4 regions of the Angustibacter aerolatus genome follow, and region 2 is predicted to be linked to each of the others. Evidence: predicted binding sites of a transcription regulator. Region 2 holds the regulator's gene; each other region holds the start of a gene.
What was found. The regulator HrcA, encoded in region 2, represses chaperone genes, less so after heat shock. The targets are predictions, from matches to a motif close to GNTNGCACTCGGNNNNNCCGAGTGCNANC.

Region 1 (6,398 bases), on a different contig from region 2:
GCCGGTCGCTGGTGGCGCGCAGCACCCCCATGACGCACTCGCTGAACAGGTGCTCGGCCTCGACGCCCTCGCCGGTGGCTGCGAAGCGCTCGCCGAGCCCGATGAGCACCGGCACGCAGAGGGTGTCCCAGGTGGCGACGACGCCGTCGGCGCGCACCTGCCGGCGCAGCACCTCGGTGATGCCGTTGGCGTCGAGCGCCATCGCGGCGCGAGCCAGGCCGCGCACGGCGGGCGCCGACTCCGGCAGCCGCACCGGTCGGCGAAGGTCGTCGCCGAACTCGTCGTCGTCGTGCACCAGGCCGAGCGGACCGCTGCGGCGCGGGCCGTCGTCCGGCTGCGGGTCGGGGTCCTCGATCGCCATCCGAGCGGCCTCGGCGGGCGAGACGCCCTCGTGGGTGAGGCGGCGCATGATCGCCAGCCGGGCGAAGTCCTCGCTGGTATACCGGCGGTGCGAGCCGGCGGTGTGGCTGGTGGGGCCGAGACCGTAGCGCCGCGCCCACGTCCGCAGCGTCGCGGGGGCGACACCCAGACGTCGGGCCACCGCGGCGACCGTGAGGGTCGGCGCAGCGCCAGACCGCTGCTCCGGCTCCAGGTCCTGGTCGCTCACACGTCCACTATGACCGCGCCCAAACCGCGCCGCCAGTCGATCGGCGCGATCGGGCGGACCCGGTCAGGCCGGTGAGTCGCCGCAAAGCGCGCCGCGAAGCGTTGCAAGCACATGCGGACACCCCGAGGTGAACGCGTCGTGAATCGTTTCAACGAGGGGCTTGAACTATGTCTGGCGCGGTTGTACGTTCATCAAAGCGCGCCGGACGGGTTCAGAGAGCGGATCGAGTCGGCCAAGAACGTTGCAGAGCTTCGAAGGAGCACGCCATGGCTGAGATCTCCCGCCTCCCCGGTCCCGTCGCCGACCTCTGGGAGTGGCAGTACGACGGCGCGTGCCGTCGCGCCGACCCCACCATCTTCTTCCACCCCGAGGGCGAGCGCGGCCCGACGCGTCGCCGTCGTGACGAGGCGGCCAAGGCCGTGTGCGCCGGCTGCCCGGTGATGCAGCAGTGCCGCAGCCACGCGCTGCAGGTGCGGGAGCCCTACGGCGTGTGGGGCGGCATGACCGAGGACGAGCGCGAGCAGCACTACGCGGTCGCCAAACAGCGCGACGGCTTCTCGGCAGCGATCTGAACCAGCGACACAGCCCGGCGTCCCAGCGGCCCGTCCCCCTCGGGGGGCGGGCCGCTTCGCTGTGCCGGGCCGGTCGCACGGCGCCCGGCCCCCGGACGCGCGGACGGCGCCCGCCCCGTGGGGGACGGACGCCGTCGCGGTGGTGCGTGCGGAGCGGTGTGCTCAGTGGCCGTGCCCGTGGCCGTGGCCCGTGGCGGCCGAGTCGTCCTCGTCGACCTTCTTCTCGACGACGAGCGTGTCGGTGGTGAGCACCATCGACGCGATCGAGGCCGCGTTGCGCAGGGCGTTGCGGGTCACCTTGACCGGGTCGATGACGCCGGCCTTGATGAGGTCGACGTACTCGCCGGTGGCGGCGTTCAGGCCGTGGCCGCGCTCGAGGCCCTTGACCTTGTCGACCACGACGTAGCCCTCGAGGCCGGCGTTCTCGGCGATCCAGCGCAGCGGCTCGGCGGCGGCACGGCGCACGATCGCCACGCCGGTCGCCTCGTCGCCGGTGCGGCCGAGGTCACCCTCGAGCACCGAGACGGCCTGGATCAGCGCGGCACCGCCACCGCTGACGATGCCCTCCTCGATCGCGGCGCGCGTCGCGGAGACGGCGTCCTCGATGCGGTGCTTCTTCTCCTTGAGCTCGACCTCGGTGTGGGCGCCGACGCGCACCACGCAGACGCCGCCGGCCAGCTTGGCCAGGCGCTCCTGCAGCTTCTCGCGGTCCCAGTCGCTGTCGGTGCGCTCGATCTCGGCGCGCAGCTGCGCGACGCGACCGGCCACGGCCGCGGAGTCGCCGGCACCGTCGATGATCGTGGTGTCGTCCTTGCTGACCACGACGCGGCGGGCGGTGCCCAGGTGCTCGAGCTCGACCTGCGCCAGGCCGAGGCCGACCTCCTCGCTGACGACCTGCGCGCCGGTGAGGGTCGCGATGTCGCCGAGCATGGCCTTGCGACGGTCGCCGAAGCCGGGGGCCTTCACCGCGACGGCGTTGAAGGTGCCGCGGATCTTGTTCACGACGATGGTCGACAGCGCCTCGCCGTCGACGTCCTCGGCCACCACGAACAGCGGCTTGCCGGTCTTCACGACCTTCTCCAGCAGCGGCAGGAAGTCCTGCAGCGAGCTGATCTTGGCCTGGTGCACGAGCACGTAGGCGTCCTCGAGCACGGCCTCCATGCGCTCGGGGTCGGTCACGAAGTACGGCGACAGGTAGCCCTTGTCGAACTGCATGCCCTCGGTGAAGTCGAGCTCCATCGCGGTCGAGGAGGACTCCTCGACGGTGATGACGCCGTCCTTGCCGACCTTGTCGAACGCGTCGGCGAGCAGCTCGCCGATGATCGGGTCCTGCGCGGAGATGGCGGCGACCTGGGAGATCTCCTCCTTGCCCTCGACCTCGCGGGCGGCCTCGAGCAGCGCGTCGTTGACGGCGTCGACGGCCGCGGCGATGCCGCGGTTCAGGGCGGACGGCGCGGCGCCGGCGGTCACGTTGCGCAGGCCCTCCTTCACCAGGGCCTGGGCGAGGACGGTCGCGGTGGTGGTGCCGTCACCCGCGACGTCGTTCGTCTTGGTGGCGACCTCCTTGGCCAGCTGCGCGCCGAGGTTCTCGTAGGGGTCCTCGAGCTCGATCTCGCGGGCGATGGTGACGCCGTCGTTCGTGATCGTCGGCGCGCCCCAGTTCTTGTTGATGACGACGTTGCGGCCCTTGGGGCCGAGCGTGACCTTGACGGCGTCGGCGAGGGCGTTGACGCCGCGCTCGAGGGACTTGCGGGCGGAGTCGTTGAACTCCAGGGACTTGGCCATTGCTGGTGTCGTGCCTTTCGTAGCCGTGGAATGCGGACCGCCCCGGCATGCACCGGTGGACCGGGCCGCCGGGGCGGGACGTGTGCCCCCGTGGTGGGGGCGGAGGCTCAGGCCTCGACGACCGCGAGGACGTCGCGGGCGGAGAGGATGAGGTACTCCTCGCCCGAGTACTTGACCTCGGTGCCGCCGTACTTGCTGTAGATGACCTTGTCGCCGACCTGGACGTCGAGCGGGACGCGGTTGCCCTTGTCGTCGATGCGACCCGGACCGATCGCGAGGACCTTGCCCTCCTGGGGCTTCTCCTTCGCGGTGTCCGGGATGACCAGGCCGGAGGCGGTGGTCGTCTCGGCCTCGACGGCCTGGACCACGATGCGGTCCTCGAGCGGCTTGATGGAGACAGACACTTGCTGGCCTCCCCCTTCGGGTAGTCGAGAGGTGCGTGCTGGACGTGTGCGGGGCAGCCTCGGCCCGCCGTCGCGGGGGTCGAGCCGGTGCTGCCGGTTGGCACACTCGAGGTGAGAGTGCCAACACCGAATCTAGGCCGTCGGTTAGCACTCGGTCAACCTGAGTGCCAGTGCCGGTGGACACCCGCCCACCTGGCACGATCTGGGGGTGGATCTGACCGGCATGCGGGCCCTGCTCACCTCCGAGGGGTGGGCGCTGCTGGCCGGGCTGCCGCCGTACGACGAGCAGCAGGCGATGGCGCTCGGCGAGCGGCTGCGCGCCGAGGGCCACGACCCCGCCCTGGTCGCCGCGGCCCTCACCCAGTCGCGGCTGCGCGCGCGGGCCGCGGGCAAGCTCGGGCCCTTCGCCGCCGACATGCTGTTGACGCCGGACGGCCTCGAGCAGGCGACCCGGCTCTCGGTCGCCGCCCACCACGCCCGGCGCTACGTGGCCGCCGGGTGCGAGCGGGTCGCCGACCTCGGCTGCGGCCTGGGCTCCGACGCGATGGCCTTCGCCGGCCTCGACCGGGCGGTGCTGGCGGTCGACCGCGACGAGCTGACGGCGGCGCTGGCCACCATGAACCTGCGCCACTTCCCGGACGTCGAGGTGCGCTGCCACGACGTCACCGAGCTCGACCTCGACGCGATGCTGCAGCCGGGCGACGGCGTGTGGTTCGACCCGGCACGGCGCACCGTCAGCAGCTCGGGCAGCCGGCGCACCGTCGACCCCGAGGCCGCGTCGCCGCCCCTGTCGTTCGTGCTCGACGTCGCCCGCCGCTTCCCCGCCACCGGCGCCAAGCTCGCGCCCGGCATCGCGCACCGCCACCTGCCCGAGGGCGCCGAGGCGCAGTGGGTGTCGGTCGGGGGCGAGCTCGTCGAGTGCGCCCTGTGGTGCGGCCCGCTCGCCCGCGAGGGCGTCGCCCGCTCGGCGCTGCTGCTCGACGGCGCCGGCTCGGTGCACGAGCTGCTGGCCGACCCCGCCCGCACCGGCCGGCCCGACGTCGGGGCGCCCGGCGCGTTCCTGCACGAGCCCGACGGCGCCGTCGTCCAGGCGGGCCTGGTCCCGGAGGTCGCGCAGCGCCTGGGCGGGCGGCTGCTCGACCCGACCATCGCCTACGTCACGACCGACGCGCCGGCCGGGCGCGACGTCCGGCCGTTCGTGCACTCGTACGCCGTCGACGACGTGCTGCCCTTCCACGTGAAGACGCTGCGCGCCAGGCTGCGCGACCTCGGCGTGGGGTCGCTGACGATCAAGAAGCGCGGCAGCACGGTCGACCCCGACGCGCTGCGCCGGCAGCTGCGGCTCGCCGGCGACGCGCACGCGACGATCGCGCTGACCCGGGTGGCCGGCCGGCAGACCGTGCTCCTCCTGCGCCTGCTGCCGTAGCGGCCCGCCTCGACGCCCCGGGATGCGCGCGCGGCGTCGCAGCAGGAAGGTGACCCCCGTGACCTCCGCGACGACGCAGAACCGGTCCATCACGACGCGCATCCCGGCCCGGCTCGACCGGCTGCCGTGGTCGCCCTGGCACCGCATGGTGCTCATCGGGCTCGGCACGGTCTGGATCCTCGACGGGCTCGAGGTGACGATCGTCGGCTCGCTGTCGGACCGCCTGACCGAGAAGGGGTCCGGGCTCGAGCTCACCGCGAGCGACATCGGCCTGGCGGCGGCGATCTACGTGCTGGGCGCGTGCCTCGGGGCGCTGCTGTTCGGCCACCTCACCGAGCAGTACGGCCGCAAGAAGATGTTCTTCATCACCCTCGCGGTCTACCTCGCGGCGACCGTCGCCACGGCGTTCTCGTTCAACCCGATCTGGTTCTTCGCCTGCCGCTTCGTGACCGGCATGGGCATCGGCGGCGAGTACGCAGCCATCAACTCGGCGATCGACGAGCTGATGCCGGCGAAGTACCGCGGGCGGATCGACCTGATCATCAACGGCACCTACTGGTTGGGCGCCGCGGTCGGTGCCGGCCTGACGCTGTTCCTGCTCGACGAGGACCTCTTCGCCAAGGACCTCGGCTGGCGCATCGCGTTCGGGCTGGGCGCCGTGCTCGGCATCGCGATGCTGTTCGTGCGCCGGCACGTGCCCGAGAGCCCGCGCTGGCTGTTCATCCACGGCCGCGAGGACGAGGGCGAGCAGATCGTCGACGACGTCGAGGGGGTGGTGCGGCGCGAGGTGCACCGCGACCTGCCGGACGTCGGGGCCGACCGCGAGCTGCGCATCCAGCAGCGCACGACCACGACCTTCCGCGAGGTCGCGTCGACCCTGCTCTCGACGTACCGGAAGCGCACGGTGCTCGGGCTGGCGCTGTTCGTCGGCCAGGCGTTCCTCTACAACGCGGTGTTCTTCACGCAGGGCCTGGTGCTGACCACGTTCTTCGACGTCGGGTCGGGCTCGGCCGGCTGGTACATCATCCCGCTGGCGCTGGGGAACTTCGCCGGTCCGCTGCTGCTCGGCCGGCTCTTCGACACCGTCGGTCGCCGGGTGATGATCTCGGTCTGCTACATCGGCAGCGGGGTGCTGCTGGTGGTGACGGCGCTGCTGCTCAGCTCGCTGAACGCGACCACCCTGACGATCGCCTGGTGCGTGGTGTTCTTCCTCGCCTCGGCCGGCACCAGCGCCGCCTACCTCACGGTGAGCGAGATCTTCCCGATGGAGACGCGGGCCATGGCGATCGCGCTCTTCTACGCGGTGGGCACCGGCCTCGGCGGCATCATCGGGCCGTTGCTGTTCGGCAAGCTCGTCGAGACCGAGGTGCTGGGCAACGTGGGCCGCGGCTACCTGCTCGGCGCGGCCCTGATGATCGGCGGCGGACTGGTCGAGGCGTTCATCGGCGTGGAGGCGGCCGGCAAGTCGCTCGAGGACGTCGCGGCACCGCTGTCGCGCCAGGACGAGCCCGCGAGCCGCTGATGCACCTGACGACCGAGCGCCTGGTGATCGCGGACGTCGAGGCGAGCGACCTCGACGGGCTGCTCGAGGTGGCGCTCTCGAA
Region 2 (6,398 bases):
CGCGGCCGGCTGCACGTGCAGCCGACACACTAGAGGCGGCCGACGCGCCCGGGATACACGTTCGCCGGGACCCGCGCGGCGCCGTCACGCACCGCTCAGCGGTCGTCGCCGTCCGCCGTCACGAAGTCGACGAGCTCCTCGACGCGGCCGAGCAGCTCGGGTTCGAGGTCGGCGTACGTGCCGACCGCGCCGAGGATGCGGCGCCAGCCGCGCGCGACGTCGGTCTGCGTCTCGTGCGGCCACCCGAGGTGCGCCAGGACGCCGCGCTTCCACTCCAGGTGCCGCGGCACCTGCGGCCAGGCGTCGATGCCGAGCGCCGCGGGGCGCACCGACTGCCAGACGTCGACGAAGGGGTGGCCGACGACGAGCAGGTGCGGCCGGAACCGCGGCTGCGCCACCGCCTCGGCCACCAGCCGCGACTCCTTCGAGCCGGGGACGAGGTGGTCGACCAGCACGCCCAGCCGGCGCCCGGGGGCGGGGGCGAAGTCGCGCACCGCGGCGGCCAGGTCGTCGACGCCGTCGAGCCGCTCGACGACCACGCCCTCGACCCGCAGGTCGTCGCCCCAGACCTTCTCGACCAGCTCGGCGTCGTGCCTGCCCTCGACCCAGATGCGGGACGCCCGCGCGGTGCGGGCCCGCAGCCCCTGCACGGCCGTCGACCCGCTCGCGGTGCGGGCGACGACGGGTGCGGCCGCGGCGCGCGGGGCGGTCAGCCGCACCGGTGCGCCGTCGAGCAGGAACCCCGGGCCGAGCGGGAAGCCCCGGGTGCGCCCGCGGCGGTCCTCGAGGTGCACCACGTGCACGCCGCCGGCCTTCTCCAGCCGGACGACGGCGCCGCACCAGCCGGTCTCGGCGTCCTCGACCACCAGCCCGGTCTCGGCGACGACGTCGGTGGTGCGGCCGCGCGGCGGGACCTTCCAGTCGCCGGCGAGGACGTCGCGGCCGTATCGATCGAGCGGGTCGGACGGGTCAGCGGGTGGCACCCGCCGACTGTACGGGCGCCCCGGTGACGTCGACCGCAGGCGCGCTGGGTGGCCCGGCCGAGGGAGCGGGCGGTGCCGGGCGGCGGTTGACCAGCACCGACCCGGCGATCACGAGCACGAAGCCGACGACGGTCCAGACGGTCACCGGCTCGTGCAGGACGACGGCGCCGGCGACCACCGCGACGGCCGGGTTCACGTAGGTGATGGTGGTGGCGCGCACCGGGCCGATCTCGCCGACCAGCGCGAAGAGCAGCAGGAACGCCGCCGCGGTGCACACCACGGCGAGCACGACCACCGAGGCGACGACCCGGCCGGACGGCAGGCCCTGCGGCACGCCGTCGACCAGCAGCACCACCGGCACGTAGGCGAGCGCGGTGGCGGTGAGCGAGACCGCGACCACGCCGAGCCCGGGCAGGTCGCCGAGGGCGCGGGCCAGGATCGCCGGGCCGACGGCGTACCCGGCGACGGTGACCAGCAGGGCGAGCACGGCCGGCACGTCGCCGCCGTCGACCTCGAAGCCGACCAGCGCACCGACGCCGAGCAGGCCGAGCAGCAGCCCGGCCCAGTTCGCGGCGGCCAGGCGCTCGGCCCGGCCGGTCACGAAGGCCACGGCCAGCCCGGCCAGCGGCACGGCGGCGATGAGCAGGCCGGTGGTCGAGCTCGGCAGGGTCTGCTCGGCGTGGTTCAGGGCGACCCACGGCAGCGCGATCTCGACGACCACGTAGAGCAGCACCGGCCGCCAGCGGCGCAGCACCGGCAGCACCTGCCCGCGGCCGAGCGCGACCGGCAGCAGCAGCGCGGCGCCCAGGGCGGTGCGCGCGAGCACCAGCTCGGTGGGCGACAGCTCGCCGACCGCCACCTTGACCAGCAGGTAGGGGATGCCCCAGGCGATCCCGAGGGTGACGAAGATCCAGGCTGCGCGGCGGCTCACACCTCGATGGTCCCTGTCGCCGACCGTTCAGTCCATCTACGATCCGTTCATGAGACCGAACAGCCGCGACTTCACGATCGACGTGCGCCGGCTGCGGGTGCTGCGCGAGCTCGAGCGCAGCGGCACCGTGTCGGCGACGGCGGCCGCGCTGCACCTGACGCCGTCGGCGGTGTCGCAGCAGCTGGCCGGGCTAAGCCGCGAGGTGGGCGCCCCGCTGCTGGAGAAGCACGGGCGCGGGGTGCGGCTCACCGGGCAGGCCAAGGTGCTGCTGCAGCACGCGGTGCTCGTGCAGGAGCAGCTCGAGCGGGCCCGCGCCGACCTCGCGGCCTGGCAGGAGGGCGTCATCGGCGAGGTGCGCGTCGGCTCGCTGTCGACCGGCATCGCCTCGGTGGTCGCGCCCGCGTACGCCGCGCTGCGCCGCGACCGGCCCGGGCTCGACGTCCGCGTCGTCGAGTGCGACCCGCCGGACGTGTTCTCCCGGCTCGACGCCGGCGACCTCGACGTCGTGCTCACCGCCGACCACCGCGGCGCCCCCGCCCGGCACGATCCCCGCTACCACCGCGTCGACCTGCTCACCGACGTGCTCGACGTCGTGCTGCCCGCCGGTCACCCGCTGGCCGACGAGGCCGGCATCCGGCTGGCCGAGCTGGCCGACGAGGTGTGGGTGTCGGCGGCGGGCGACACCGCGTGCGCGCAGATCACGTTCGGGGTGTGCGCCGCGGCCGGCTTCACACCCGACGTCCGGCACCCGACGGTCGACTGGGACGCCGCCGCCTCCCTCGTGGCGGCGGGCGCCGGCGTGGCGCTGGTGCCGAGGCTGGCCCAGCCGCTGCGGCCGGCCGGGCTCGTCGTCTGCCCGGTGCTCGGCGCGCCGGCCGCCCGCTCGCTGTTCGCGCTGGTCAGGGCCGGTGCCCAGACCGAGCCGGCGACCGCCGCCGTGCTGGGCGAGCTGCGTCGCGTCGCCGCAGCGCGCCCGGACGCCGCGGAGCTGCTCGCGGCGACGTAGACTTGGCACTCACCGAGGACGAGTGCCAGGCGACGAGGGGCAGGTGGGCGGTGTGAGCGACGAGCGACGTCTCGCCGTGCTGCGGGCGATCGTCGAGGACTACGTGGCGACGCGCGAGCCGGTCGGCTCGAAGGCGCTGGTCGACCGCCACCAGCTCGGCGTCTCCAGCGCCACCGTGCGCAACGACATGGCCGCGCTCGAGGACGAGGGTCTCATCGCCCAGCCGCACACCAGCGCCGGCCGGGTGCCGACGGACGCCGGGTACCGGGTCTTCGTCGACCGGTTGAGCACCGTCAAGCCGATGAGCCCGGTCGAGCGGCAGGCCATCGCCAGCTTCCTCGCCGGGGCCGTCGACCTCGACGACGTCGTCGACCGCACCGTGCGCATGCTCGCGTCGCTGACCCACCAGGTCGCCGTCGTGCAGTACCCCTCGCTCACGCGGTCGACGGTGCGGCACGTCGAGCTGGTGCCGGTCGGCGAGCGGCGGCTGCTCGTGGTGCTCATCGCCGGCACCGGCCGGGTCGAGCAGCGGGTCGTCGAGGTCGACGACGCGCTCGACGAGGCCGTGGTCGCCGACGTCCGCGCGCGGGTCAACGCGGAGTCGGCGGGGCTGCTGCTCAGCGAGGCCGCCGCCCGGCTGCGCGACCTGCCCGAGCAGCTCGACGGCACCCAGCGCGCGCTCGTCGGCCGGGTCGTCGGCGCGCTCGAGGGTGCGCTGGTCGAGGAGCGCGAGGAGCGCGTGGTGCTGGCCGGCGCGAACAACCTCACCCGCTTCGGCCCCGACTTCCCGCTCACCATCGGCCCGGTGCTCGACGCGCTCGAGGAGCAGGTCGTGCTGCTGCGGCTGCTCAACGAGCTGTCCGACGACCCGAGCGCCGTCGCCGTCCGCATCGGCCGCGAGCACACCCACGAGGGCCTGCGCACGACGTCCGTCGTCACCAGCGGCTACGGCCGCGGCACCGAGGTCGTCGGCGGGCTGGGCGTGCTCGGCCCGACCCGCATGGACTACCCGACCACCATCGCGACCGTCCGGGCGGTCGCCCGGTACGTGTCCCGCGTGCTCGACGACTGACCGCTCCCACCCCCGCACCTGACTCCACCCCCTGAGACGAGGACCGTTGAGCGACCACTACGCGACCCTGGGCGTCTCGCGCGACGCGACGCCCGAGGAGATCAAGAAGGCCTACCGCAAGCTGGCCCGCCAGCTGCACCCGGACGTCGCGGGTCCGGAGGCCGAGGACCGCTTCAAGGAGGTCAGCCAGGCGTACGACGTGCTGTCCGACCAGGGCAAGCGTGCGGCGTACGACCGCGGCGGCGACCAGCTGCCCGGGTTCGCCGGCAACGGCCAGGGCTTCTCGTTCACCGACATCATGGACGCCTTCTTCGGCGGCCAGGGCGGCCCCGAGCGCGGCCCGCGCTCGCGGCGCCGGCGCGGTCAGGACGCGCTCATCCGGGTGCAGGTCGACCTGCGCGACGCGGTGTTCGGCACCGAGCGCGAGATCGCCGTGGACACCGCCGTCGGCTGCCCGACCTGCGGCGGCGAGGGCGCCCAGCCGGGCACCGGCACGCGGCGCTGCGACGTCTGCAACGGCCGGGGGCAGATCGAGCAGGTGCAGCGCTCCTTCCTCGGCAACGTCATGACGACCCGGCCGTGCACCACCTGCCAGGGGTTCGGCACCGTCATCGCCCAGCCCTGCGTGCAGTGCTCCGGCGAGGGCCGGGTGCGCAGCCGCCGCAACCTCACCATCCGGGTGCCCGCCGGCGTCGACACCGGCACCCGCATCCAGCTGGCCGGCGAGGGCGAGGTGGGCGCCGGCAACGGCCCCGCCGGCGACCTGTACGTCGAGATCGTGGTGAACGAGCACCGCCAGCTGGTGCGCCAGGGCGACGACCTGCACGCCACCGTCGTGCTGCCCATGACGGCGGCCGCGCTCGGCACCACCGTGCACCTCGACACCCTCGACGGCGACCAGCCGCTCGACATCGAGCCCGGCACCCAGCCCGGCCAGACCCGCACCCTGCGCGGCCTCGGCGTCACGCACCTGCGCGGCACCGGCCGCGGCGACCTGATCGTGCACGTCGAGGTGCAGGTGCCGCGCGGCCTCGACGACGAGCAGCGCGACCTGCTCGGCCGGCTGGCGGCGCTGCGCGGCGAGGAGCGCCCCGACGGCCGCCTCGAGAACCACGGCGGCGGCCTGTTCGGCAAGCTCAGGGACGCGTTCTCCGGCCGCGCGTGAGCGCCCCGCTCTTCCTGCTCGACGCCGGGTCGCTGCAGCAGGCGGCGGTCGGTGCGGCGCTCGTGCTCGACGGGCCCGAGGGCCGGCACGCCGCGACCGTGCGGCGGATCGGCCCGGGCGAGCGGGTCGACGTCGCCGACGGCAGCGGGCTGGTCGCCCGCTGCACGGTGACCGCCGCGCACGACGGCGTGCTCGACCTGCGCGTCGACGTGCTCGACGACGTGCCCGAGCCCGACCCGCGGCTGGTGCTCGTGCAGGCGCTCGCGAAGGGCGACCGCGACGAGCTGGCCGTCGAGGCCGCCACCGAGCTCGGCGTCGACGAGGTGCTGCCCTGGCAGGCGGCCCGCTCGGTGGTCGTCTGGCGGGGCGACCGCGGCACGAAGGCGCACCGCAAGTGGCAGCAGGTGGTGCGGGCCGCCGCCAAGCAGTCGCGCCGCCCGCGGGTGCCGGTCGTCGGCGAGCTGGTGACGGCCGGCGGGCTGCGCGCCCGGCTCGAGCAGGCGGCGCTCGCGGTCGTGCTGCACGAGGACGCCGAGCGCCCGCTGGCCGCGCTCGACCTGCCGGCCCGCGGCGAGGTGCTGCTGGTGGTCGGACCCGAGGGCGGGGTGTCGCCGTCCGAGCTCGACGAGCTGGTCGCCGCGGGTGCGGTCGCCGCCCGCCTCGGGCCCGAGGTGCTGCGTTCGTCGACCGCGGGCCCGGCCGCGCTCGCCGTCCTCTCGGCGCGCACCCGCTGGGCCTGACCCAACCGGGCCGGGGTCAGCGGCGGGTGATGCGGCTGGCGTCCTCGCCCGAGCCGCCGACGAAGCGCATCGGGTCGCCCGCGCCGAGGTCGTCGACGCCCTCGTCGGTCAGGGCGCCGATCGCCATCGTGCGCCGGACGGCGGAGAACGTCAGCACGTGCGCCAGCACCCCGCCGTAGGTGAAGGTCTCCGGCGGGTCGCAGGTCGCGTCCACGAAGGTGTCGTCGGCGCGGCCGTCCAGCGCCGGCGCCGCCACCCGCTCGCGGAACGCCGGCTCGACCTCGGCCAGCCGCGCGCGCAGCCCGGCGGGCGAGGTGTCGCCCTCGGCCGGCATGCCCTCGCCGCCGTCGACGGCCCGCACCCACATCTCCAGCTGGCTGACCAGCCGCGCCGTGACGCTGCGCAGCGTCGGTCGCTCGTCGATGCCCTCGACCGACAGCTCGATCGGCCGGTCGAGCACGGCGTCGTCGAGCCGCGCGGTGCGGTCGACGATCTCGCCGA
Region 3 (6,398 bases), on a different contig from region 2:
GGTCGACGCCGCCGGCACCAGCGCGCTCGACGTCGTGACCCGGGCCCTCGCCGCCGGCGTCGCCGCCCTCGCCACCAGCGTCGCGAACCGCGGCCGCGTCTCGCACCTGCTGCCGGTCGCGGTCACCGGCGTCGGCAGCTTCCTGGTGGTCGACGTGCTGCGCTCGCTCGGTCTGGCCGGCACCACCGTGGCCACCGCCTGCGCGGCTGCGGTCGCGGGCGCGCTGGCCCGGGTGATCGGCCAGCGGCTGCGCGCGCCCTCGCTCGTCGTCGCCGTCCCCGCCCTGTCGGCCCTGCTGCCCGGCCGCACCATCTTCCGCGGCATGAGCGAGGTCGCCGCCGGCTCGACCGCCGGCGTCCAGACCCTGCTCGCCGCCCTGACCACGGCGCTCGCGATCGGCGGCGGCGTCGTCCTCGGCGACCTGGTGGCCGCCCCGGTCGACCGGGGCGTCATGGCCCGCCGCGCCGCAGCCCGCGCCCGCAACGCCGCCCGCTGACCCGCTTCCCCGCGTGCCCCCCCCGCCCGCTGGTGCGCGCGCCACGTGAAGTCGGCTCGCGCACCGTCCGATGGGCGTGCACACCCATCGGACGGCGCGGCAGCCGCAGGAGGCCTCGGCCTAGGACAGGCACCAGTCGATCGGCGGCGCGCCCTGCTCGGCCAGCAGCGCGTTCACCTTCGAGAACGGGCGGGAGCCGAAGAAGCCCGAGCGCGCCGACAGCGGGCTCGGGTGCGCGCTCTCGACCCGCGGGACGTCGCCGAGCAGCGGGCCGAGCGAGCGCGCGTCGCGACCCCACAGGACGGCGACGAGCGGGCCGCCGCGGGCGACGAGGGCCCGGATCGCCTGCTCGGTGACCGCCTCCCAGCCGCGGCCGCGGTGGCTGCCGGACGCGCCGGGCTCGACGGTGAGCACCCGGTTCAGCAGCAGCACCCCCTGGTCGCTCCACGCCGACAGGTCGCCGTCGGCGGACGCCGGGCAGCCGACGTCGTCGGCCAGCTCGCGGTACACGTTCACCAGGCTGCGCGGCAGCGGCCGGACGCCGGGCGCCACCGAGAACGACAGCCCGACCGGGTGACCGGGCGTCGGGTACGGGTCCTGCCCGACGAGCAGCACGCGGACGTCGGCGAACGGGCGGTGGAACGCGCGCAGCACGTGCTCGGGGGCGGGCAGGTAGCCGGGGCCGGCCTCGTCGCGGGCCAGCTGCTCGAGCAGCCCGGCGACGACGTCCGCGACGGGCGCCAGGGCGCGGGCCCACCCGGGGTCGACGAGCTCGGTGAGCGGCGCGATCGGCACGGCGGCGACCCTACGCGGCGCGTGCGCGCCGTCGGCGCAGCACGGTCAGCAGCCGCTCGGTCGGCCCGCTGAGCAGCAGCAGGAGCAGCGGCCGGTACGACGCGGCCGGCACCAGCAGCACCAGCACCAGGCCGACGGCGACCCACGCGGTGGAGATCACCGTGCCGTCGCGCAGCGCCGTCAGCGGGACGTCGGGCTCGGCCGTGGGGTCGGGCACCACGCGCTGCAGGTCGGGGGTGCGCACGAGGTGGACGGCCGTCCACGACTCGGCGACCAGCGCCAGCAGGATGCTGCCGATGTAGAAGGCGGCCAGGCCGCTGCGGTCCGCGTCCAGCGTCGGGATGAGCGCCGTCGGGAACGGCAGCACGACGATCACGAACACCCAGACCAGGTTCGCCGCGAGGAAGCTGCGGTCGTAGCGGCCGACCCACTCGAAGAGCCGGTGGTGCGCCAGCCACATCCGCGAGATGACGGCGAAGCTGAGCAGGAACGAGCCGAGCTCGGGCAGGTGGTCGCTCAGCACGTCGAGCAGGCTGTCGGCCTCGCGAGCCTCGGCGGCGACGTCGACGAGCGGCAGCACGAGCAGCGTCAGCGCGATGGCGACGACGGCGTCGAGGAACGTCACGAAGCGGTCGAGCCCGCGGTCGGTGCGCACACCGCAGACCCTAGGCAGGTGGGCCGACCGGGTGACGTCCACCGATCCGTGCGCACGCTGTGCTCCCGGGTGTGACTCCCTGTGGCTCGACTCCCGGGGTCGGGAGCACGTACCCTCGGCTGGTCGCGCACGCGACGACCGACGTCCCGCCAGCGCCGAGTGCCACCCGGGCGAGCCGTCGGCACCACGAGCAGTCCGACGGGTGGCAGCGGGGGACCCACAGGTTCCTCGGCCGCTCAGGCGGCCTCGGGGTGGAGCCACTCACGTGGCCGGGAACTCACGTCCCGAACCCGACAGCTGACCTCGCAGGCGCGACGTGAGAGGCACCCGGCATGTCCATGCCCTACAACGGCCGCCACCGTGCGCCGTCCACCCCGAACCGTCCCGCCCGCGTCGCCCTCGGCCTCGCCGCCACCGGCGCCGTCGTCGCCGCCCCGATCGCGGTCGCGAACCCCGCCCAGGCCGCCACCGGCCGCACCTGGGACCGCCTCGCGAACTGCGAGAGCGGCGGCAACTGGGGCATCAACACCGGCAACGGCTACTACGGCGGCGTGCAGTTCTCGTCCGGCACCTGGAAGGCGTTCGGCGGCCGCAAGTACGCCGGCAACGCCCACAAGGCCAGCCGCCTCGAGCAGATCCGCATCGCCGAGAAGGTGCTCGACGAGCAGGGCTGGGGCGCCTGGCCCGCCTGCTCGCGCAAGCTCGGCCTCGACGGGTCCGACAAGCGCGGCGACGCCGAGCCGAGCCGCAGCCACGCCCGCAAGGCCCTGAAGAAGAAGAAGGCCAAGCACTCGACGACGAAGAAGTCGTCGTCGCACACGGCCCGCAAGAAGGCCAAGAAGGCGGCGACCCACAAGGCGGCGCGCTACACCGTGCGGTCGGGCGACACGCTGAGCCGCATCGCCGCTCGCAAGCACGTGCGCGGTGGCTGGAAGGCCGTCTACAAGGCCAACCGCTCGCACCTGTCGAGCCCCAACCGCATCTACGTCGGCCAGAAGCTCGTGCTGCCCCGCTGACCGACCGCACCACCTGCACCACCTGCACCACCGTGAGCCCGGAGCCGGGCCGGCGACGACGCCGGCCCGGCTCCGTCGTCTCCGGGCGCGGCCGGCTCCCGGGCGGGCGGCGACGCGCGGGAGAATGACACCCGTGTGGTTCGCGGTCTACCCTGGCCGACGGAGCACCCTGCTAGGAGGACCCATGGACGCCGCGCACAGCCCGTCGCCCGCCGAGACCGTCGGCGGCGGCGACAGCGACCTGTCGGAGCGCGACCGCGAGATCCTCGCCTTCGAGCGCCAGTGGTGGAAGTACGCCGGCGCCAAGGAGCAGGCCGTGCGCGAGCTGTTCGACATGTCGGCCACCCGGTACTACCAGGTGCTGAACGCGCTCATCGACCGCCCGGACGCGCTCGCCTTCGACCCGATGCTGGTGAAGCGGCTGCGCCGCATGCGCGCCTCCCGTCAGCGGGCCCGCTCGGCCCGCCGGCTCGGCCTGCAGCCCTAGGGCGTGTCCGACCCGAGCCGCGCCCGAACCGGCGCGCACCGCCCCCGCCGCAGCCCCCTCGCGGTGCTCGTGCCGCTCGCCCTCGCCGTCGCCGCGGTGGTGGCCCTGCTCGTCGCCGTGGGCGGCCTGCTGGGCGGTGGCGACGTCGGTGACGACACCCCGACCGCGAGCGCGACCACGAAGCCCGTGACCACGACCCGCACCACCACCCCGGCCACGACGCCGGTCACGAGCGCACCCGTCACCAGCGCGCCCGCCCCGAGCACCCCGGCGTCCAGCACGCCGGCCAGCAGCTCGAGCAGCTCGACCAGCTCGGCGGCGGTCGACCGGTCGGCCAGGGTGTCGGTACTGAACTCGACGCGCACGGCCGGGCTGGCCGCGAAGGCCGCCGCCACCCTGCGCACGGCCGGCTGGGCGGTCTCCGCCACCGGCAACTACCGGCAGGCCACGCCGCCCACGACCGTCTACTACCCGGGCGACCTCGAGGCCACCGCCCGCGCGGTGGCCGCCGACCTCGGCCGGTCGGTGCGGGTGCAGCCGTCGTCGCAGTTCGGCACCGCCGGTCTCACCGTCGTGCTGGGCGCCGACTTCAGCGGCTGACCCGTCGCGGCGGCCCCGGGCGCCGCAGCCGGCGGGGTGGTGGTGGCAGCTCGCCCGCGCGCAGGTAGCCGCCGTCGTGCAGCCCGGCGCCCACCTCGAAGCGGTTGGCGCACGCCGCGTCGCCGACCCGCAGCCACGACCACGCGGACGCGAGCCCGTACGCGAGCGGGAAGCCGAGCAGCCCGGCCCAGCGCGCCCACTGCTCGGCGTGCCGCGCCTCGTGGTGCAGCAGCGCCGGCCGGCGGGCCAGCGACGCGTCGTCGAGCAGCAGCAGCACGACGTCGCCGATCGTGACGGCGGGCGCGCGCGGCGCGGGGAACCGGGCCGTGTACGGCGCCGCCACCAGGACGCCGCGCGGGCCCCGGGTCAGCACGGCACCGGCCCGCCGCGCGAGCAGCCGGCCGAGGGGTGTGGCGAGCGTCAGGGCGTTCACCAGCCGGCGCCGTCGCTCGTCCACCGGTCGACCGTAGCCATTTGCACTCGGTGGGGTCGAGTGCTAATCATTGGACCTGGCACTCGCGACACGAGAGTGCCACCCGAACCTCGGTCGTCAGGTGAGGGCCCCGCCGGGAGCGTGACCAGAGCGCACCCGAGGGGTTCGTCCGTCGCGGGCACCTGCCGGTCAGCACCACCCGATCACGGGAGGAACCCCAAGCATGGCCAAGATCATCGCCTTCGACGAGGAGGCCCGGCGCGGTCTCGAGCGCGGCATGAACGTGCTCGCGGACGCCGTGCGCGTCACGCTCGGCCCCAAGGGCCGCAACGTCGTCCTGGAGAAGAAGTGGGGCGCCCCCACGATCACCAACGACGGCGTGAGCATCGCCAAGGAGATCGAGCTCGACGACCCGTACGAGAAGATCGGTGCGGAGCTCGTCAAGGAGGTCGCCAAGAAGACCGACGACGTCGCCGGCGACGGCACCACCACGGCGACCGTGCTCGCCCAGGCGCTCGTGCGCGAGGGCCTGCGCAACGTGGCAGCCGGTGCGAACCCGATGGCGCTGAAGCGCGGCATCGAGAAGGCCGTCGAGGCCGTCAGCAACGAGCTGCTCTCGATGGCCAAGGAGATCGAGACGAAGGAGGAGATCGCCTCCACCGCGTCCATCTCCGCCGCCGACCCGCAGATCGGCGAGCTCATCGCCGAGGCGATGGACAAGGTCGGCAAGGAGGGCGTGATCACGGTCGAGGAGAGCAACACCTTCGGGCTCGAGCTCGAGCTCACCGAGGGCATGCGCTTCGACAAGGGCTACATCTCGGCCTACTTCGTGACCGACCCCGAGCGCATGGAGACCGAGCTCGAGGACCCGTACATCCTCGTGGTCAACTCCAAGATCTCGACCGTCAAGGACCTGCTGCCGCTGCTCGAGAAGGTCATGCAGTCCGGCAAGCCCCTGGTGATCATCGCCGAGGACGTCGAGGGCGAGGCCCTGTCGACCCTGGTCGTGAACAAGATCCGCGGCACCTTCAAGTCGGTCGCCGTCAAGGCCCCCGGCTTCGGCGACCGCCGCAAGGCCATGCTCGGCGACATCGCGATCCTCGCCGGCGGCCAGGTCATCAGCGAGGAGGTCGGCCTCTCGCTCGAGACCGCCGGTCTCGACCTGCTCGGCCGCGCCCGCAAGGTCGTCATCACCAAGGACGAGACCACGATCGTCGACGGCGCCGGTGACACCGAGGCCATCGCCGGCCGGGTGAAGCAGATCCGCAACGAGATCGAGAACAGCGACTCGGACTACGACCGCGAGAAGCTCCAGGAGCGCCTCGCCAAGCTGGCCGGCGGCGTCGCCGTCATCAAGGCCGGCGCGGCGACCGAGGTCGAGCTCAAGGAGCGCAAGCACCGCATCGAGGACGCCGTGCGCAACGCCAAGGCGGCCGTCGAGGAGGGCATCGTCGCCGGTGGCGGCGTGGCCCTGCTGCAGGCCACCACGAAGGCGTTCGCCGACCTGCAGGTCGAGGGCGACGAGGCGACCGGCGCGAACATCGTCAAGGTCGCGGCGTCCGCTCCGCTGAAGCAGATCGCGATCAACGCCGGCCTCGAGGGCGGCGTCGTGGCGGAGAAGGTCAGCACGCTGCCTGCGGGTCACGGCCTCAACGCCGCGACCGGCGAGTACGTCGACCTGCTGGCCGCCGGCATCATCGACCCGGCCAAGGTCACCCGCTCGGCGCTGCAGAACGCCGCCTCCATCGCGGCGCTCTTCCTCACCACCGAGGCCGTCATCGCCGACAAGCCGGAGAAGGCCGCCCCGGCCGCTCCGGGTGGCGACGGCGGCATGGGCGGCATGGACTTCTGATCCACGCCTGACCCGCACGCTCGCCGACGGGCGGCGTCCCACCTCGGTGGGGCGCCGCCCGTCG
Region 4 (3,710 bases), on a different contig from region 2:
TTGCACCAGGCCCGGCCCGAGCAGCCGGACGTCGGTCAGCACCTCGCCCGCCCGCACCGGCCCGGTCACCGGACGACCCACCGCCTCGGCCGCCCTGCGCAGCGCACCCGAGGGGAGTCCGTCGGCGGGGCGGTGCACGGTCTGCACGTCGCCCTCGGCGAGCGCTGCGCCGGCCGGCAGGTCGTGTGCAGCGACGAGCACCGGCACACCGGGGTCCTGCACGGGCGCGGCGGCCCGCACCACAGCGGCCGCGGTCACGGCGAGCAGCGCGGCGGCCAGCAGCCTGCGCCGGCCGGGGCGACGGCGACGCAGCGGCGCCCACCCGGGGCCGCGCGCCGGCCGCGCCCGCGCCGTCCACCCGGCGACGCCTCCCGCACGCTCGGCGGCCGTCACGGCTGCCGCTCCCGCCGCGATGGACGACGGCCCGCGACCTGGACGACGTCGCCGAGCCCTGCGCCGGAGACCGGTCCGGCGACCGGCTCGGCGACCGGACCGGCGATCGACCTGGTGACCGACCCGGTCACGGCAGCTCGAAGGGCAGCGGCAGGCCGTCGAGGGCGTGCTGGCACGGGCAGTCGTCGTCGGTCGGCAGGGCAGGGATCACGCTGTGCAGCAGCGTCTTCAGCCGCTCGATGTTGTCGCCGAACACGCGCAGCACCTCGTCGTGGGTGACGGCCTCGCCGCCCTCGACGCCGGCGTCGTGGTCGGTGACCAGCGCGATGCTGGTGCAGCACATGGCGAGCTCGCGGGCGATCGAGGCCTCGGGCACGCCGGTCATGCCGACGACCGACCAGCCCTGGGCGGCGTGCCACTGCGACTCGGCGCGGGTGGAGAACCGCGGGCCGTTGACGACCACCAGGGTGCCGCCGTCCACCACCGTCGTGCCGAGGTCGCCCGCCGCGCGGCCGACCGTGGCGCGGCCGCGCGGGCAGTAGGGGTCGGCGAACGACACGTGCACGACGGGCGGCCGCTCGTAGACGGTGTGCGGCCGGCCCCAGGTGCGGTCGACGACCTGGTCGGGCACGACGAGGGTGCCCGGCCCGAGCTCGGGGCGCAGCGATCCCACGGCGCACGGCGCGACGACCTGCCGGACGCCGAGCGAGCGCAGCGCCCACAGGTTCGCCCGGTAGGGCACCTGGTGCGGCGCGAAGCGGTGGTCGCGCCCGTGCCGCGGCAGGAAGGCGACCGGCCGGCCACCGACCTCGCCGAGGGTCACGGCGTCGCTCGGGTCACCGAACGGCGTGGTGGGGCGCACCTCGCGGGCGTCGTCGAGGAAGGCGTAGAAGCCGGAGCCGCCGATGACGCCGACGGGGGCGGGGGAGTCGGTCATGCGGCGAGCCTAGGCAGGCGCGCAGACGGGACGGCCCGTCGTCCACAGGCCGCGTCAGGCGGCGGAGGTGGAACCGCCCGTGGAGCCCTTGCCGGTGGACGACGCGGCGGGGGGTGTGGACGACGACTCCTTGGCCGGCTTCGACCCGCCGTCGGACGAGCCGCCCTCCGACGAGGACGACGAGGACGACGAGGACGACGAGCCGTCACCCGCCGGGGTGGCCGCGCTCGAGGAGCCGCGCGAGTCGGTGCGGTAGAACCCCGAGCCCTTGAAGACCACGCCGACGGAGCCGAAGACCTTGCGCAGCCGGCCCGAGCACTCGGGGCACGTCGTGAGCGCGTCGTCGGTGAACGCCTGGACCACCTCGAACTGGTGGCCGCACTGCGTGCACGCGTAGGGGTACGTGGGCATCCGGTCTGGACCTCCGTGCGACGGCCGCCCGGGCGCCCCGCTGGCACTCGACGGCTTCGAGTGCCAAGTGTACGACGACGCGGCCGCCTCAGGTACCTCAGCGCCACCGGCACCCGAGCGCGCCGCGCGGGATACGGCGTCCGCCCGATGCGGCGCCCTACCTCAGCCGACGAGCGTGGACGACGTCCAGATCGGACGGATCCACCACCGAAGGAGAGCCCCCGTGCTTCCTCAGCAGACCGGCATCGTCCTCTACGACCCCGCCTTCCGCGCCGACCGGGTGCGCGACGACATCCGCGCCGCCCGCCGCCGCCCCCTCCTGCACGGCCTCGCCGGCCTGACCCGCCGGCTGCGGCACGCCGACGACGTCGCGCCCACGCCGTCGCGCACCGTCGTGCCCCGCCCGCGGCCGCGCTCCGCGTGAGCGTGCTGACGGCTGTCGGTGCCCTGCCCGATGATGGGCCGGTGCCGCCGTCCACCCCCTTCGTCGGGCGCTCCGACGACCTCGCCCAGCTCGCCGCGCTGACCGGGGTGCGCGGCGACGACGGCGCGGCGTCCGCGGTGCTGCTCGGCGGCGACGCCGGGGTGGGCAAGACGCGGCTGCTCGGCGAGCTGCAGGCGCTCGCCGCGCAGGCCGGGCAGCGCGTGCTCGTCGGGCACTGCCTCGACCTCGCCGAGCAGGCGCTGCCCTACCTGCCCCTCACGGAGGTGCTCACCCGCCTCGCCCACGAGGAGCCGGCTGCGGCCGACCGGCTGCTCGAGGCGCACCCGGCCCTCGCGCTGCTCGTGCGCGGACGCCGGGCGACCGGTGACGACGGCGCGGTCGACCGCGCCGACCTGTTCGCCGCGGTGCACGCCGGCCTGGCCCTGCTCGCGGACGACGGGCCGGTGCTGCTCGTCGTCGAGGACGCGCACTGGGCCGACCCCTCGACCCGCGAGCTGGTGACCTTCCTGCTCACCCGCGGCACGGCGGCCACGCTCGTGCTGTCGTACCGCACCGACGACCTGCACCGCCGGCACCCGCTGCGGCCGCTCGTCGCCCAGTGGGCCCGGCTGCCCGGCGTGGTGCGGCTGCCGCTGCGCCCGCTCGACGACGACGCGGTGCGCACCCTGGTCGGCGCCCTCGCGCCGCTCGACGAGCCGGCCGTCCGGGGCATCGTCAGCCGCGCCGAGGGCAACGCGTTCTTCGCCGAGGAGCTGGTGGCCGCGGGCGACGCAGGGGGTCGCCTGGTGTCGGCCGACCTCGCCGACGTGCTGCTCGCGCGGTTCGAGCACCTCCCGGACGACGCCCGCCAGGTCGTGCGGGCCGCCGCGGTGGCCGGGCGCCGGGTGTCGCACCGGCTGCTCGCGGCGACGGCCGAGCTCGACGACGTGCCGCTCGGCGCCGCGTGCGCCGCCGCCGTCGACGCGAACGTGCTGGTGCCGCACGGGGCTGACGGGTACGCGTTCCGGCACGCGCTGCTGGCCGAGGCCGTGTACGACGACCTGCTGCCCGGCGAGCGGGTGCGGCTGCACGCGGCGTACGCGTCGGCGCTGGCGAGCGGCCGCTTCGAGGGGGTCGCGGCCGAGCTGGCCCGGCACGCGCGCGCCGCCCACGACCACGTGACCGCTCTGCGAGCCAGCGTGCAGGCGGGCGACGAGGCGCTGCGGGTGGCGGGCTACGACGAGGCGCTGCAGCAGTACGAGGTGGCGCTGGAGGAGCTGCGCGCCGACGTCGTGGTCGACGGCCTCGACCCGACCGACGTCGTGCTGCACGCGATGGACGCCGCGGTGGCCGCGGGCCGCTCGGTGCGCGCGCTGTCGCTGGTGCTCGACCACCTGACCGCGCTGCCGGCCGACGCCGAGCCGCTGCGCCGGGCGCGGCTGCTGCACGGTGCCGCGGTGGCGTCGTTGCTGAGCGACGAGCCCGTCGACCGGCTGGCGCTGACCACCGAGGCGCTGCAGCAGGTGCCGGCCGAGCCGCCGACCG

Region 1: the regulator HrcA is predicted to act here: its motif matches at 3,512-3,540, upstream of groES (co-chaperone GroES).
Region 3: the regulator HrcA is predicted to act here: its motif matches at 4,522-4,550, upstream of groL (chaperonin GroEL).
Region 4: the regulator HrcA is predicted to act here: its motif matches at 1,781-1,809, upstream of ACYVI6_RS18215 (FmdB family zinc ribbon protein).

The regions. Positions count from the first base shown of each region.
Region 1 covers NZ_BAAHBM010000083.1:4,886-11,283, reverse strand. The annotation lists gene ACYVI6_RS15415 (MerR family transcriptional regulator) at 1-607, opposite strand, end outside; gene ACYVI6_RS15410 (WhiB family transcriptional regulator) at 874-1,179, shown strand; gene groL (chaperonin GroEL) at 1,342-2,964, opposite strand; gene groES (co-chaperone GroES) at 3,072-3,368, opposite strand; gene ACYVI6_RS15395 (THUMP-like domain-containing protein) at 3,577-4,794, shown strand; gene ACYVI6_RS15390 (MFS transporter) at 4,817-6,316, shown strand; gene ACYVI6_RS15385 (GNAT family N-acetyltransferase) at 6,316-6,398, shown strand, end outside.
Region 2 covers NZ_BAAHBM010000002.1:38,942-45,339, forward strand. The annotation lists gene ACYVI6_RS00880 (DUF3097 domain-containing protein) at 96-983, opposite strand; gene ACYVI6_RS00885 (DMT family transporter) at 970-1,914, opposite strand; gene ACYVI6_RS00890 (LysR family transcriptional regulator) at 1,964-2,920, shown strand; gene hrcA (heat-inducible transcriptional repressor HrcA) at 2,973-3,992, shown strand; gene dnaJ (molecular chaperone DnaJ) at 4,039-5,157, shown strand; gene ACYVI6_RS00905 (16S rRNA (uracil(1498)-N(3))-methyltransferase) at 5,154-5,897, shown strand; gene ACYVI6_RS00910 (helix-turn-helix domain-containing protein) at 5,914-6,398, opposite strand, start outside.
Region 3 covers NZ_BAAHBM010000070.1:2,324-8,721, reverse strand. The annotation lists gene ACYVI6_RS14420 (threonine/serine exporter family protein) at 1-496, shown strand, start outside; gene ACYVI6_RS14415 (uracil-DNA glycosylase) at 617-1,291, opposite strand; gene ACYVI6_RS14410 (TMEM175 family protein) at 1,302-1,946, opposite strand; cyclic di-AMP (ydaO/yuaA leader) riboswitch at 2,133-2,272, shown strand; gene ACYVI6_RS14405 (transglycosylase family protein) at 2,279-2,962, shown strand; gene ACYVI6_RS14400 (DUF3263 domain-containing protein) at 3,147-3,449, shown strand; gene ACYVI6_RS14395 (LytR C-terminal domain-containing protein) at 3,453-4,049, shown strand; gene ACYVI6_RS14390 (hypothetical protein) at 4,039-4,506, opposite strand; gene groL (chaperonin GroEL) at 4,706-6,334, shown strand.
Region 4 covers NZ_BAAHBM010000150.1:114-3,823, forward strand. The annotation lists partial or broken gene ACYVI6_RS18205 (SAF domain-containing protein) at 1-393, opposite strand, end outside; gene ACYVI6_RS18210 (S-methyl-5'-thioadenosine phosphorylase) at 521-1,330, opposite strand; gene ACYVI6_RS18215 (FmdB family zinc ribbon protein) at 1,385-1,741, opposite strand; gene ACYVI6_RS18220 (hypothetical protein) at 1,965-2,165, shown strand; partial or broken gene ACYVI6_RS18225 (ATP-binding protein) at 2,207-3,710, shown strand, end outside.